2 regions of the Streptomyces sp. SUK 48 genome follow, and region 1 is predicted to be linked to the other one. Evidence: riboswitches for the same ligand, from Rfam matches in the RefSeq annotation. Region 1 holds a riboswitch; the other holds the start of a gene.
What was found. Region 1 has a riboswitch for cobalamin ahead of GHR20_RS04660 (prenyltransferase/squalene oxidase repeat-containing protein). Riboswitches for the same ligand answer to the same signal wherever they lie in the genome.
Positions count from the first base shown of each region.

Region 2: another riboswitch for cobalamin. It lies ahead of GHR20_RS12550 (ribonucleoside-diphosphate reductase subunit alpha); the one in region 1 lies ahead of GHR20_RS04660 (prenyltransferase/squalene oxidase repeat-containing protein).

Region 1 covers NZ_CP045740.1:1,097,552-1,105,042, reverse strand. Annotated here, with positions in the region: gene GHR20_RS04665 (hypothetical protein) at 1-1,386, opposite strand, end outside; cobalamin riboswitch at 1,489-1,618, opposite strand; cobalamin riboswitch at 1,682-1,812, shown strand; gene GHR20_RS04660 (prenyltransferase/squalene oxidase repeat-containing protein) at 2,019-4,706, shown strand; gene GHR20_RS04655 (hypothetical protein) at 4,703-5,608, shown strand; gene GHR20_RS04650 (energy-coupling factor transporter transmembrane component T) at 5,605-6,765, shown strand; gene GHR20_RS04645 (ABC transporter ATP-binding protein) at 6,762-7,491, shown strand, end outside.
Region 2 covers NZ_CP045740.1:2,974,125-2,981,615, forward strand. Annotated here, with positions in the region: gene GHR20_RS12525 (PAS domain-containing sensor histidine kinase) at 1-1,256, opposite strand, end outside; gene nagB (glucosamine-6-phosphate deaminase) at 1,765-2,550, shown strand; gene GHR20_RS12535 (GntR family transcriptional regulator) at 2,733-3,497, shown strand; gene GHR20_RS12540 (DUF3311 domain-containing protein) at 3,646-3,909, shown strand; gene GHR20_RS12545 (sodium:solute symporter family protein) at 3,906-5,534, shown strand; cobalamin riboswitch at 5,683-5,818, shown strand; gene GHR20_RS12550 (ribonucleoside-diphosphate reductase subunit alpha) at 5,941-7,491, shown strand, end outside.

The sequences.
Region 1 (7,491 bases):
GTCGCCCACGCCGATGGTCGTGTCGCGGGTGGCGGTGGCGAAGGCCGAGCCGTCGATGCTGGCCTTCCAGGTGTTGGAGCCGCTGTTCGCCTTGCCGTTGAGGGTGGTGACGGTGCCGGAGCCGGAGGCCGGGGTGATGTCCGTGACGCAGCCGGACGGGGTCGCCGTGCTCTTGGCGGCGTCGAGGACCGCGCCCAGCGTGGTCGTGGTGCCGGTCGGCGTGAGCGCGACGGAGCACACCTTCAGGCCGCCCGCCCCGTCGTCCACGCTGAGCGCCAGCTTCGTCGCCGTACCGGAGGTGAACGAGCCCTGGCCCACCCACTGCGGGGCACCCGGCGTCGTGGGCGCGGGCGGCGCCGCGGTGAAGCCGCCGCCGGCCACCGCGCGCAGGGCGTCGATCGAGGAGTACGCCGTCGGCGAGGCGTCACCCGGCTGGTACCTGAAGCCGCCGCCGGGATTGAACTGCTGCGCGATCAGGAAGTCCACCGGGGTCTTCCCGGCCGAGGTGAGGAAGTCACCGGTCTGCGGGTTGATGCCGCACGCGTTCAGCCCGGACACCGCCCAGCCGTTGGAGTCGGTGTTCACGCCGAACATCGCGTTGAAGGCACCGCTGTTCGCCACCAGCTTGCTCTTCAGGAACGCCTTGGCGCGGACGATCCCGCTGTCGGTGCCGGGCACCCCGGACGTGCACAGCGCGGCCATCGCGGCGCCGGTCATGTCGATGTCGCTGGTGGCGGCGAGCTGGCTCGGATTCCCCTCCGCCTTGCCGTAGTTCCAGCCGCCGTCGTTGTGCTGGTTGGCCCGGATGCGGGCGACGACGGAGTCACGCAGCGCCCCCGGTATCCGCGCCTGCCCGGACTGCGTCTTCGCGCCGTTCAGGGCGAGCGCGGCGAAGACGGTGCCGTTGAAGTTGGCCGACGGGCCGAAGTAACCGGTCTCCGAGGTCTGCCAGTAGCCGTAGATGTCGGCGATCAGATCCCGCGAGGCGGACACCCGGGCCGGATCGATGCCCGCGGCGTACGCGTTCAGCACGGCGCGCTCGTAGTCGGTGACGACGGGGGAGGAGGACGGCCAGGCGGTGGTGGAGAGCAGATTCCGGTAGACGGATCTCGCGTTCTTGCTGGTGTCGCCCCCGGGCGTGACGTCCACCGCGGCGGTGCCGGCCGCGGCGAGCGCGCTGAACGCCCACTCGTTGGACAGTCCGGAACCGGCGTACGAACCATCGGCCGCCTGGAGGGACTTGAGGTAAGCGACGCCGTTCGTCTTCGAGGTGGTGATCTGCGCCGGGGAGGACGTGGCCGCTGCGGGCAGCGTGCCGAGGGTGAACGCGCCGAGCGCGGCGGCCGCGACGAGCGCGGGACGGCGGAGGGACAGCGGACGGATCATGGCCTGCTCCTTGGATGGAGGACGCCGACCCCACTCGGTGCCATGGCCCATCGATCCGGGGGCAGCGGGTGCAGGCCGCCGTCCGGAACGCGTGGACCGGCTTCCAAAAGTGCTACACCGCCTGGGCATTCGGGCTCGGGACGGCCCCGCCGTCCCATACCGCTGCGCGTCAGCCCCGGACTCCCACCGGGTTCCCCCATTCGGCAGACCGAGACGGTACCCGACGGCCAACCCGCCCGCCAGCGACCGTCCCCGGTCCGTGCGCCGCGTCACGGGCCGCTCTTGACGCTTCCTGTGAAGCGTGCTCAAATCCGGCTGATACGCAATGAGTTCCAGGGGAAGCCGGTCGAATTCCGGCGCTGACCCGCAACCGTAGGCCCGGCACCGTCCCGGGCGAGCCGGACTGCCTGGAGCGTGACCTGCAACAGACGCCGTCGTGGACTGCGGCGTGGTGCGAACGGCTTCCGGGCTCCTTCCGTGCTCCGGGGGCCCCTCTGCCACGCCCGTGCCCGCGCCGGCCGACAGAGGGGGCCGTGGTGGGGACCGGGCAGCGAAGAGACGAGCGGGCGAGGGCGATTCCGCCCCGCGTGGCGGCACAGGCGACGGCCCTGTGTGTACTGCTCGCGGCCTGCATGACCTTCCTCACGATCACGGTCACGCCCGCGACGGCGGACGGCACCGGCGGCTGCACCGCGACCAGGGGCGCCCTGGTCGCCGTGGACTTCGGGCCCTTCGGCGGCCCGGTGGAACACGGCTGCGACCTCACCCCCACCACCGGCTACGACCTGCTGCACGACGCCGGCTTCAGCACCGCCGGCACCCAGCACGACGGCCCCGCCTTCATCTGCCGCATCGGGTACGGCGCCTTCGACTCCGGTACGCAGTACCCGACATCGGACAAGGAGTCCTGCGTCCTGACCCCGCCCGCCACGGCGTACTGGTCGTACTGGATCGCCGCCCCGGGTCAGAAGGACTGGACCTACAGCCCGTACGGCGCCATGGACCGCAAGCTCAAGGACGGCGACGTCGACGCCTGGGTCTACGGCGGCACCGATGTCCAGGGCTCCACCGGCAAACCCACGTTCACCCCCGACGACGTACGCGGCGGCGACCCCTCCGGGCCCGGCCCGGGCGGCCCCACCGGTGCCCCCGGCAAGCTCGACACGAAGGCCGCCGCCACCTGGCTGACCGGCCGACTCACCGACGGTGAAAGGGTCGTGGACGACGGTGCCACCACCCCCGACTACTCGCTGACCGCCGACACCGCGTTCGCGCTCGCCGCCGCGAACGGCAAGAGCGCCGCGCTCGACAAGGTCACCGGCTATCTCGCCGCCCACACCGCGGACTTCGCCTACCCGGACGGCACCGGCCAGGCGCCCGACGCCACCGCCGTGGCCCGGCTCGCCCTCCTCGCCGAGATCACCGGCCGCGACCCGCGCGCCTTCGGCGGCCACGACCTGCTCGCCGCCCTCACCGCCAACGTGTGCGCGGCGGGCCCGGAGTCCGGCGAGGCCACCCCCGGCTGCACCGCCAAGGGCGACTTCCGCGCCTCCTCCTACACCGAGGGCCAGGCCCTCGCGGTCCTCGCCCTGCTGCGGGCCGGCGTGACACCCCCGGCCGCCGCGGTCGACCGCCTCACCCGACTCCAGTGCAAGGACGGCAGTTTCACCAGCATCCTCATCCGGTCCGGCGAGTACTGCGACCCCGACCCCGCCACCACCGGGCTCGTCGCCCTGGTGCTGCACCGGGCGGGCGGCCACGAGGACGCGGTGAGCGCCGCCCGCGCCTACCTCGGCGGCGCCCAGCGCGCCGACGGCGCCCTCCCCGGCTACACCGGCTCGACCACCGGCTCCGTCAACGCCACCGCGTACGCCGCCCAGGCACTGGCCGCCCTCGGCGACACCACCCGCGCCACCGCGGCCGTCGGCTGGCTGTCCCGGCAGCAGCTGAAGAGCGGCGGCTTCGGCTTCGAGGAGGGCGCCACCGACCCGGCCGTCTACGCGACCTCGCCCGCCGTCCTCGCCGGCAGCGGCACCAGCCTGGTCACCCTCACCACCAAGGCCACCGGACCCACCCCGCCGCCGACCTCGCCGAGCGGCACCCCGACCACCCCCGCCCCCGCCCCGGGCGCGGGCCCCGACCTGAAGAAGGGCGTCGCCTACCTCACCACGGCGGCCAACCTCAGGCAGGGCCAGTACTACGGCGACGGCACCACCTCGGGGCGCGCCGACTTCGGCCTCACCATCGACGGCGCCTACGCGCTCGCCGCCACCGGCCTGGACAACGCCAGGCTGCGCGGCATCGTCGACTTCCTCGACCACCGAGGCAAGGACGGCGCGGGCCGCACGGTGGACGACTGGACGAATGTCGGCACCTCCTACGCGGCGGCCGGCTCCCTCGGCAAGACCGCCCTGCTCGCCGAGGCCGTGGGCCGCGACCCCCGGCACTTCGCCGGACACGACCTGATCGCCGCCCTCGACAAGGCCGTCTGCGCCAAGGCCGGCACCGGTGGCGACCGCGCCTGCGCGGCGAAGGGCGCCTACACCTACGCGCCCTCCGTCTTCGCCCAGTCCCTCGCCGTCATGGCCCAGGTGCGCGCGGGCGACACCACCTCGGCCCAGCGGCCGATCGCCTACCTGGAGAGCCTTCAGGAGAGCAGCGGCGCCTGGCCCAGCCTGATCCCGTCCACCAAGGACTCCGACGTGGACTCCACCGCCATCGCCGCCATGGCCCTCGACCTGGCCGGCGGCGCCACGGCGGACAAGGCCGTGGCCAAGGCGCTGACCTGGCTCGCCTCCCGGCAACTGGCCGACGGCGGCTTCCCCGGCACCGCGGGAGACTCCGTCAACTCCGCGGCTCTCGCCGTACAGGGCCTGTCGCTGGACGCGCCGAAGTACGCCCGGCAGATCGCCAAGGCCCGCACGTTCCTCGCCTCGCAGCAGAACGGCGACGGCGGGTTCGCGGTGGCCAAGGGCGGTGACCGCCGTTCCGACCTGCGCGCCTCCACCCAGGCCGTCGGCGGCGCCACCGGCATCTCCTTCGGCACGCTCAAGCGCAGCCTGACCGGCACCTCCCCGCAGCCCACCCCGAGCCTCAGCGGCAGCGCCCCGGACATCGTCACCACGGGAGACACCGGCGGCACCGGCGACTCCGGCGGCGCGGGCGACGGCGGGGCCGGTACGAGCGGCGGTGGCGGCATCCTCGCCGCCACCGGCGTCCAGGCGGGGGCCCTCGCCGCGATCGCCGTGCTGCTGATGCTCGCCGGCTGGCGCACCGTGGCCGTCGCCCGCCGCCGCACCGGCACCGGGAGCGGACGATGAGCGCGGCGGCCCGCCTGATACGGGTCCTGGCCGCCCTCGGTCTCGGCGCCGCGGCCGTCGTCCAGGCCGGTACTCCGGCCGCCGCCGCGCCCCAGCCGATGGGGCGCTGCACCACCACCTCGGGCGTCGTGCTCGCCGTCGACCTCAGCCACTGGGGCGGCCCGATCCTGCGCTCCTGCGGCACCACCCCGACCACCGGGTACGAGCTGCTCAACCAGGGCGGCTGGAGCACCACCGGCACCGGGCACGACGGCCCCGCCTTCATCTGCCGCATCGGTTACAGCGGTTACCAGCACGGCCGCCAGTACCCGACCCCCGCCCAGGACGACTGCGTGCTCACCCCGCCCGCCTCCGCGTACTGGTCGTACTGGCACGCCGATCCCGGGGCCACCGACTGGACGTACAGCCGGCTCGGCGCGATGCTCTACCGGCCCAAGCCGGGCAGCGTCGACCTGTGGGAGTTCGGCGGCACGAACATCCAGGGCACCGAGGGCCGCCCGAAGGTCACCCCCGGCCAGCTGCGCGCCCGCAACACCGCACCGCAGGGTGACGCGGGCAAGCCGGCCTCCACCCGCAAGGCACCGCAACTGCCACCCGGTGTGAACACCGGTCCGGCCCCGGAGAAGCAGCCCGCCCCCTCCGCCCCGGCGTCCGCGAAGCCGACGCCGGAGCCCGGCAAGAGCGCGAGCCCGACGCCGTCGCCCAGCGCCACCACGAGCGGCCCGGCGTCCGCGGCCCCCGCTCCGTCCCCGAGCACCGGCACCCGGGTGGTCGACGCCGCCCCCGCCGCCGAGGCCCGGCACGACTCCGGCTCGATCGTCCCGGTGGCCGCGGGTGCCTGCCTGGTCGTCCTGATCGGCGGCGCGGCCTACGCGGCCCACCGGCGCCGCCGCTCCGAGTGACCGCCGTGTCCCGTACGGCCGTCGAGGCACCCGCCGCCGAGGCGGCACCGGACCGCGGCGGCCGGCGCCTGCCCCGCACCCTGCACCCCTTGGCCTGGTGGGTGTGGGCGCTCGCGCTGGCCACCGCGGTCAGCCGCACGGACAACCCGCTGCTGCTGTTCCTGGTGCTCGCCGTCCTCGGCTACGTCGTCACCGCCCGGCGCACCGAGGCGCCCTGGGCCCGGGGCTTCGCCTACTACCTGTACCTCGCCCTGTCGGTGGTCGCGATCCGCGTCGTCTTCCGGGCCGTGTTCGCCACCGGCATCACCCCGCACGACCACTTCCTCTTCTCCCTGCCGCACCTGCCCACCCCCGACTGGTACGCGGGCATCCGGATCGGCGGCCCGGTCTCCCTGGAGGCCCTGCTGTCCTCCGCCACCGACGGGCTGCGCCTCGCCTGCATGCTGGCCTGCGTCGGCGCCGCCAACACCCTCGCCAACCCCAAGCGCGCCCTGCGCGTCCTGCCGGGCGCCCTGTACGAGCTGGGCGTGGCCGTCACCGTGGCGATCAGCGTGGCGCCCCAGCTGGTGCAGAGCGTCCAACGCGTCGCCCGCGCGCGGCGGTTGCGGGCCGGCCGGGCCAAGGGCGTCAAGGCGCTGCGCTCCATCGCGGTCCCGGTCCTGGAGGACGCCCTGGAGCGTTCCCTGCGGCTGGCCGCCGCCATGGACTGCCGCGGCTACGGCCGGGCGGGCAGCGCCACCCGCCGCTCCCGCCGGATCACCGGCGCGCTGATGCTGCTCGGCATGTGCGGCCTGTGCGCGGGCGCGTACGGACTCCTCGACGCCACCGCGCCCACCCTCCTCGGGCTGCCCGCGATGACCTGCGGGGCAGCCCTGTGCGTGGCGGGCCTGCGGCTCGGCGGCCGGCGCGTCACCCGCACCGCCTACCGGCCCGACCCCTGGCGCCTGCCGGAGTGGTGCGTCGCGGGCAGCGGAGTGCTCTCGGCCGTGCTGCTCTTCAGCGACCTCGGCTACGACCCCGCCCAGCTCAACCCCACCTACTATCCGCTCACCTGGCCCGGTCTGCCGCTGGTGCCGACCGCCGCCGTCCTGCTCGCCGGCACCGCCGGGTTCCTCGCCCCGCCGCCCGGCCCCGTCCCGAGAGCCACCGCACCGTGATCACCTTCGACCAGGTCACCGTCCAGTACGACGACATGCCCGAGCCCGCCCTGCGGGACGTCGCCCTCACGGTGGACGAGGGCGAACTCTGCCTCGTCACCGGCCACACGGGCGTCGGCAAGTCGACCCTGCTCGGCGCCGTGAACGGGCTGGTCCCGCACTTCACCGGCGGCACCCTGTACGGACGGGTCACCGTCGACGGCCGCGACACCGCCCACCATCCGCCGCGCGAACTCGCCGATGTCGTCGGCGTGGTGGGCCAGGACCCCATCGACGGCTTCGTGACCGACACCGTCGAGGAGGAACTCGCCTACGCCATGGAGCAGCTGGCGATCCCGCCCGCGACCATGCGCAAGCGGGTCGAGGAGACTCTCGACCTGCTCGGCCTCGCCGACCTGCGCCACCGCGCGCTGCACACGCTCTCCGGCGGACAGCAGCAGCGCGTCGCCATCGGCTCCGTGCTCACCGCCCACCCCCGCGTGCTGGTCCTGGACGAACCCACCTCCGCCCTGGACCCGACGGCGGCCGAGGAGGTCCTCGCCGCCGTCACCCGGCTCGTGCACGACCTCGGCGTGACCGTCCTCATGGCCGAACACCGTCTGGAGCGGGTCGTGCAGTACGCGGACCGCGTCATCCACCTGCCCGGCGACGGCCGCGCCCGCATCGGCCCGCCCGCCGAGATCCTGCGTACGGCCACGATCGCGCCCCCGATCGTGGAGCTGGGCC
Region 2 (7,491 bases), 1.9 Mb from region 1:
CCGCCGCGCACCGCCGACACCTCCACCGTGCCGGTCTCGCCCTCGCGGAAGCCGTGCTCCAGGGCGTTCTGGAGCACCTCGGTGAGCACCATCGACAGCGGGGTCGCCACCTCGGCGTCGAGTATCCCGAAGCGCCCGCTGCGCCGGCCGGTCACCTTGCCCGGCGAGATCTCGGCGACCATCGACAGCACCCGGTCGGCGATGTCGTCGAACTCCACCCGCTCGTCCAGGTTCTGGGAGAGCGTCTCGTGCACGATGGCGATGGAGCCGACCCGGCGCACCGCCTCCTCCAGCGCCGCGCGCCCGCGTTCGGAGTCGATCCGCCGGGCCTGGAGCCGCAACAGGGCGGCCACCGTCTGGAGATTGTTCTTCACCCGGTGGTGGATCTCCCGGATGGTCGCGTCCTTGGTGATCAACTCGCGCTCGCGGCGGCGCAGTTCGGTGACGTCCCGGCACAGCACCAGCGCGCCGATCCGGGTGCCCTTGGGCTTGAGCGGGATGGACCGGAACTGGATCACCCCGTCGGGCGACTCGATCTCGAACTCGCGCGGCGCCCAGCCGCTGGCCACCTTGGCCAGCGCCTCGTCCACCGGACCCCGGGTCGGGGCGAGTTCGGCGGTGGTCTGCCCGAGGTGGTGTCCGACCAGGTCGGCGGCGAGGCCGAGGCGGTGGTAGGCGGACAGCGCGTTCGGGGAGGCGTACTGGACGATGCCGTCGGCGTCCAGCCGGATCAGGCCGTCGCCGACGCGCGGCGAGGCGTCCATGTCGACCTGCTGGCCGGGGAAGGGGAAGGACCCGGCCGCGATCATCTGGGCGAGGTCGGAGGCGCTCTGGAGGTAGGTCAGCTCCAGCCGGCTCGGGGTGCGCACGGTGAGCAGATTGGTGTTGCGGGCGATCACCCCGAGGACCCGGCCCTCGCGGCGCACGGGGATGGACTCGACCCGTACGGGGACCTCTTCGCGCCACTCCGGGTCGCCCTCGCGCACGATCCGGCCCTCGTCCAGCGCCACGTCCAGCATGGGCCGCCGGCCGCGCGGCACCAGATGGCCGACCATGTCGTCCTGGTAGGAGGTGGGACCGGTGTTGGGACGCATCTGGGCGACCGAGACGTACCGGGTGCCGTCCCGGGTGGGGACCCACAGGACCAGATCGGCGAAGGAGAGGTCGGAGAGCAGCTGCCACTCCGAGACCAGCAGGTGGAGCCACTCGAGATCGGAGTCGTCGAGGGCGGTGTGCTGGCGGACCAGCTCGTTCATGGAGGGCACGATGGCGAGCGTACCCGCGGGCCTCGGCACGGCCGAAAAACACCCGCGGGCCGCGGCGCCTGGAAGGGACCCTCAACCCTCCCGGCACCGCAGCCCGGAGCATCATCGGCCGTGGGGTGTGCGGTCCCGGTCGGCCGAAGGCCGAGGAGCCGGGGCAGTCAGGGCAGAGAGCGCCGGTTCCTCGATCCGCCTTCCTGTGCGGGGAAGACGGGGCTTGTTCGCTTCGTACTGTCCGCCCGCGTGTCACCGCGCACCGCCGGCTCGAACAGTCTCTTCGATTGTGGACTAGACCATGGGGCGTGTCCATGCCCGGACGGGCATGCGCGGCCCATGGCACTCGATGCCACGCAGCCTAGCCCGCCCGGGTCGACCATGGGGACAGAAGGCGCCGGCAATTTCCGTGGCCCGGCCACCGAGGCATCGGCGCGGGAGGCCCGCTCTGTTAGATTGGTCTAAACCACATAGACGCACGAGCCCTCTCCAGAACGGCAGGCCCAGCGTGGAAGTTGTCATCGTTCCGGACGCCGCGACGGGTGGCGAGCTGATCGCCGAGGCCATGGCGCAGCTGCTGCGACGCAAGCCCGACGCCCTGCTCGGCGTCGCCACCGGCTCCACCCCGCTCCCCGTCTACCAGGCCCTTTCCGCCAAGGTGCGCGCCGGCGCCGCGGACCCCGCGCGGGCCCGGATAGCCCAGCTCGACGAATACGTGGGGCTGCCCGCCGAGCACCCCGAGTCCTACCGCTCGGTGCTGCGCCGCGAGGTGCTGGAGCCGCTGGGCATCGGCATGGACTCCTTCCTCGGTCCCGACGGCACGGCGAAGGACGTACAGGCGGCGTGTGAGGCGTACGACCGCGCGCTCGCCGCGGCCGGCGGGGTGGACCTCCAGCTGCTCGGGATCGGCACCGACGGGCACATCGGGTTCAACGAGCCCTGCTCCTCGCTCGCCTCCCGCACCCGGATCAAGACCCTGACCGAGCAGACCCGCGTGGACAACGCGCGCTTCTTCGACGGCGAGATCGAGCAGGTCCCGCACCACGTCATCACCCAGGGCATCGGCACCATCCTGGAGGCCCGGCACCTGGTGCTGCTCGCGACCGGCGAGGGCAAGGCGGACGCGGTCGCGGCGACCGTCGAGGGTCCGGTGGCGGCCGTGTGCCCGGCCTCGGCGCTGCAACTGCACCCGCACGCCACCGTCGTCGTGGACGAGCCGGCCGCCGCCAAGCTGAAGCTGGCGGACTACTTCCGGCACACCTACGCGAACAAGCCGGAGTGGCAGGGGATCTAGCCCGGCCGGACCCGGTGCCCACGGGACCCCTGTTGGACTAGACCAGCTCGGGTCCCGACGGTATACAGAGGGGATCACGGAGCGTGCGGGCGGAGTCCTGACACAGTAAGCCGTGCCACGATGTGAGCCGTGGCCGATGGGATGTCGGTCGCTTTCGGCATCCGGAGCCGGGAAGGCGGAGCATGAGCACCGATGTCAGCAGTGCGGAGAACGAGGCCGGCACGACCGTCCGTACCGCGCGCGTGCCGAAGTACTACCGCCTGAAGAAGCACCTGCTCGACATGACGGAGACGCAGGCACCCGGCACGCCGGTGCCGCCCGAGCGCACGCTGGCCGCCGAGTTCGACACCTCCCGCACCACCGTCCGCCAGGCCCTCCAGGAACTGGTCGTGGAGGGCCGCCTGGAGCGCATCCAGGGCAAGGGCACCTTCGTCGCCAAGCCCAAGGTCTCCCAGGCGCTCCAGCTCACCTCCTACACCGAGGACATGCGCGCCCAGGGCCTGGAGCCGACCTCGCAGCTGCTGGACGTCGGCTACATCACCGCGGACGACCGGCTCGCCGAGCTGCTCGACATCTCCGCCGGCGGCCGGGTGCTGCGCATCGAGCGGCTGCGGATGGCCAACGGCGAGCCCATGGCCATAGAGACCACCCATCTGTCCGCCAAGCGCTTCCCCGCGCTGCGCCGTTCGCTGGTGAAGTACACGTCCCTCTACACCGCGCTCGCCGAGGTGTACGACGTCCATCTCGCCGAGGCCGAGGAGACCATCGAGACCTCGCTGGCCACCCCGCGCGAGGCCGGTCTGCTCGGTACGGACGTCGGGCTGCCGATGCTGATGCTCTCCCGGCACTCGCTGGACCGCGCGGGTCAGCCGGTCGAGTGGGTCCGCTCGGTCTACCGCGGCGACCGGTACAAGTTCGTGGCCCGCCTCAAGCGCCCGATGGACTAGGCGGGGGCGCGGGGGCGCGTCCGGAGGCGTTCGCTCCTTCGCCGAATCGATACACACGGCTTGAGACGGGGTCTTCCACCAACTGGATACCGTCACCTAGATTGCCTGCGCATTACACAGGTGATCAGCGAGGGGACGGAGCCGCAGCATGTCAGAAACGCCCGAAGTGCAACCACCGGTGGTGACACCGCTGCGCGTGGTCATCGGCATGTGTCTCGTCGCGCCGTTCGTGGCGATGCTGTGGGTCGGCTCCTACGCGAAGACGGACCCGGCGTTCATCGGGATCCCGTTCTTCTACTGGTACCAGATGCTCTGGGTGCTGATCTCCACCGCGCTCACCATGACCGCGTACAAGCTCTGGCAGCACGACCAGCGCTCCCGCCGTGACGCGCAGGGGGGTGCCGCGAAGTGAAGACCGGGGTCAACGGCGTCGCACTGGGCGTCTTCATCTTCTTCTTCCTGGCCGTCACGGTCCTGGGCTTCCTCGCCGCGCGCTGGCGCCGGGCCGAGAACGAGCACACGCTGGACGAATGGGGCCTGGGCGGCCGGTCGTTCGGCACCTGGATCACCTGGTTCCTGCTCGGCGGCGACCTGTACACGGCCTACACCTTCGTGGCCGTGCCCGCGGCGATCTACGCGGCGGGCGCGTCCGGCTTCTTCGCGGTGCCGTACACGATCCTGGTGTACCCGCTGATCTTCACCTTCCTGCCGCGGCTGTGGTCGGTCTCGCACCGCCACGGCTACGTCACCACCTCCGACTTCGTGCGCGGCCGCTTCGGCTCGAAGGGGCTGTCGCTCGCGGTGGCGGTGACCGGCATCCTGGCGACGATGCCGTACATCGCGCTCCAGCTCGTCGGCATCCAGGCGGTGCTGGACGTGATGGGCGTCGGCGGCGGCGAGCACACCAACGGGTTCGTGAAGGACCTGCCGCTGCTCATCGCGTTCGCGGTGCTCGCGGCGTACACGTACTCCTCGGGTCTGCGGGCGCCCGCCCTGATCGCGTTCGTCAAGGACGCGCTGATCTACATCGTGATCGGTGTGGCGATCATCTACATCCCGATCAAGCTGGGCGGGTTCGACGACATCTTCGCCAAGGCGGCCCACGCGTTCAGCCAGGTCAACCCGGCCACCGGCAAGCCGCGCGGGGCGCTCGCGCCGGCGCCTGCCGGACAGTGGACGTACGCCACGCTGGCGCTCGGTTCCGCGCTCGCGCTGTTCATGTACCCGCACTCGATCACCGCGACGCTCTCCTCCAAGAGCCGTAACGTGATCCGGCGCAACACCACGATCCTGCCGCTGTACTCCCTGATGCTGGGCCTGCTGGCGCTGCTCGGCTTCATGGCGATCGCGGCCGGGGTGAAGGTCACCAACGGGCAGCTGGCGATCCCGCAGCTGTTCGAGGACATGTTCCCGGACTGGTTCGCCGGTGTGGCCTTCGCGGCGATCGGCATCGGCGCGCTGGTGCCCGCGGCGATCATGTCGATCGCGGCGGCGAACCTGTTCACGCGCAACATCTACAAGGACTTCATCAAGCCGGACGCCACGCCGAAGCAGGAGGCGCAGGTCTCCAAGATCGTGTCGCTGCTGGTGAAGGTCGGCGCGCTGATCTTCGTGCTCGGCATGGACAAGACGGTCGCGATCAACTTCCAGCTGCTCGGCGGCATCTGGATCCTGCAGACCTTCCCGGCCCTGGTCGGCGGTCTGTTCACGCGCTGGTTCCACCGCTGGGCGCTGCTCGCGGGCTGGGCGGCCGGCATGATCTACGGCACCCTCGCCGCCTACGGGGTCGCCTCGCCGACGCAGAAGCACTTCGGCGGCTCCGCCGACGACATCCCGGGCATCGGCCAGATCGGCTACATCGGCATGACGGCCTTCGTCCTCAACGTCCTCGTCACGGTCGTCCTGACCGTCGTCCTGAAGGCCGTGAAGGCCCCCGAGGGCATCGACGAGACCCGTCCGGAGGACTACACGGCGGACGCCGGCGACCCGGGCGTGGCGGTCGAACTGCCGCCCGCCACGGCGGGCAGCGCTCACTAGCGCGGCGCCCGGGGACACGGGCGACCAAGGGCGGGCCGGCGGCGCCGAGGGCGTCGGCGGCCCGTTTCGCGTGCCCCTCGCGCCCCGTTTCGCATACCCCTCGTAGACACACGGTGACACAACATCTGGGGGTGGCATTCCGGCCCGGCACTAGATGTATGCTCATGGTCGCTGTCGTCGCAGGGGAATCCGGTGCGAATCCGGAACTGTCCCGCAACGGTGTACTTGTGCGTATCCGCGCACGGGGATCAGTCCGAGGACCTGCCGGCAGCGCACCCGGCCCACCGGTCCGGGTGCTCTGAGACGTCCGGGCCTCGCGGAGTGGGCCGGTGGACGCGACGCCGTGTGCGCTCGTGACTGCCCCTGCCCTCCGCCTGGCCCCGTGCCGAGCGAGGGAGAGCCCCACGTGACCATCGCGCCAGCCGAACCGGCTTCAGCCCAGGGCCTGGAGAACGACGGTCCCGGTACCGCGCTGCTGCGGACCCTGACCGAGCTGACCGCGGACCTCCCCGACGCCGATCCCGGCCGGGTCGCCGCCGCCGCGCTGCGCGGCCGCTCGGCCCGCGCCGACGAGGCGGAGCTGCGCGAGCTCGCGACCGAGGCCGCGGCCGGCCTGATCTCCGAGGACCCCGCGTACTCGCGGCTCGCCGCCCGGCTGCTGACCATCTCCATCCGCGCCGAGGCCGCCTCGCAGGGCGTGACGTCCTTCACCGAGTCGGTCGCCGTCGGTCACCGCGAGGGGCTCATCGCCGACCGGACGGCCGAGTTCGCCCGGATCCACGCCGCCCGGCTCGACAACCTGATCGACCGCGCCGCCGACGACCGCTTCGGCTACTTCGGCCTGCGCACCCTGCACAGCCGCTATCTGCTGCGCCACCCGATCACCCGTCAGGTCATCGAGACACCCCAGCACTTCATGCTGCGCGTCGCCGCCGGCCTCGCCGAGGACGACTCGGCCCGCGCCGTGGACGAGGTCGCCGCGCTCTACGGCCTGATGAGCCGGCTCGACTACCTGCCCTCCTCCCCCACGCTGTTCAACTCGGGCACCCGGCACCCCCAGATGTCGTCCTGCTACCTCCTCGACTCCCCGCTGGACGAGCTGGACTCCATCTACGACCGCTACCACCAGGTCGCCCGGCTCTCCAAGCACGCCGGCGGCATCGGTCTGTCGTACTCCCGTATCCGCGCCCGCGGTTCGCTGATCCGCGGCACCAACGGGCACTCCAACGGCATCGTGCCGTTCCTGAAGACGCTGGACGCCTCGGTGGCCGCGGTGAACCAGGGCGGCCGGCGCAAGGGCGCGGCCGCGGTGTACCTGGAGACCTGGCACTCCGACCTGGAGGAGTTCCTGGAGCTGCGGGACAACACCGGTGAGGACGCCCGCCGTACGCACAACCTGAACCTCGCGCACTGGGTGCCGGACGAGTTCATGCGCCGGGTCAACGCCGACGGGCAGTGGTCGCTGTTCTCCCCGGCGGACGTGCCCGAGCTGGTGGACCTGTACGGCGCGGAGTTCGACGCCGCCTACCGCGAGGCGGAGCGCAGGGGCCTGGCGAAGAAGACCATGCCGGCCCGCGAGCTGTACGGCCGCATGATGCGCACCCTCGCGCAGACCGGCCAGGGCTGGATGACGTTCAAGGACGCCGCCAACCGCACCGCCAACCAGACCGCCGAGCCGGGCCAGGTCATCCACTCCTCCAACCTCTGCACGGAGATCCTGGAGGTCACCAACGACGGCGAGACGGCGGTCTGCAACCTGGGCTCCGTCAACCTGGGTGCCTTCGTCGTCGACGGGGACATCGACTGGGCGCGCCTGGACGAGACCGTCCACACCGCCGTCACCTTCCTCGACCGCGTCGTGGACATCAACTTCTACCCGACCGAGCAGGCGGGCCGCTCCAACGCCAAGTGGCGCCCGGTGGGCCTCGGCGCGATGGGTCTCCAGGACGTCTTCTTC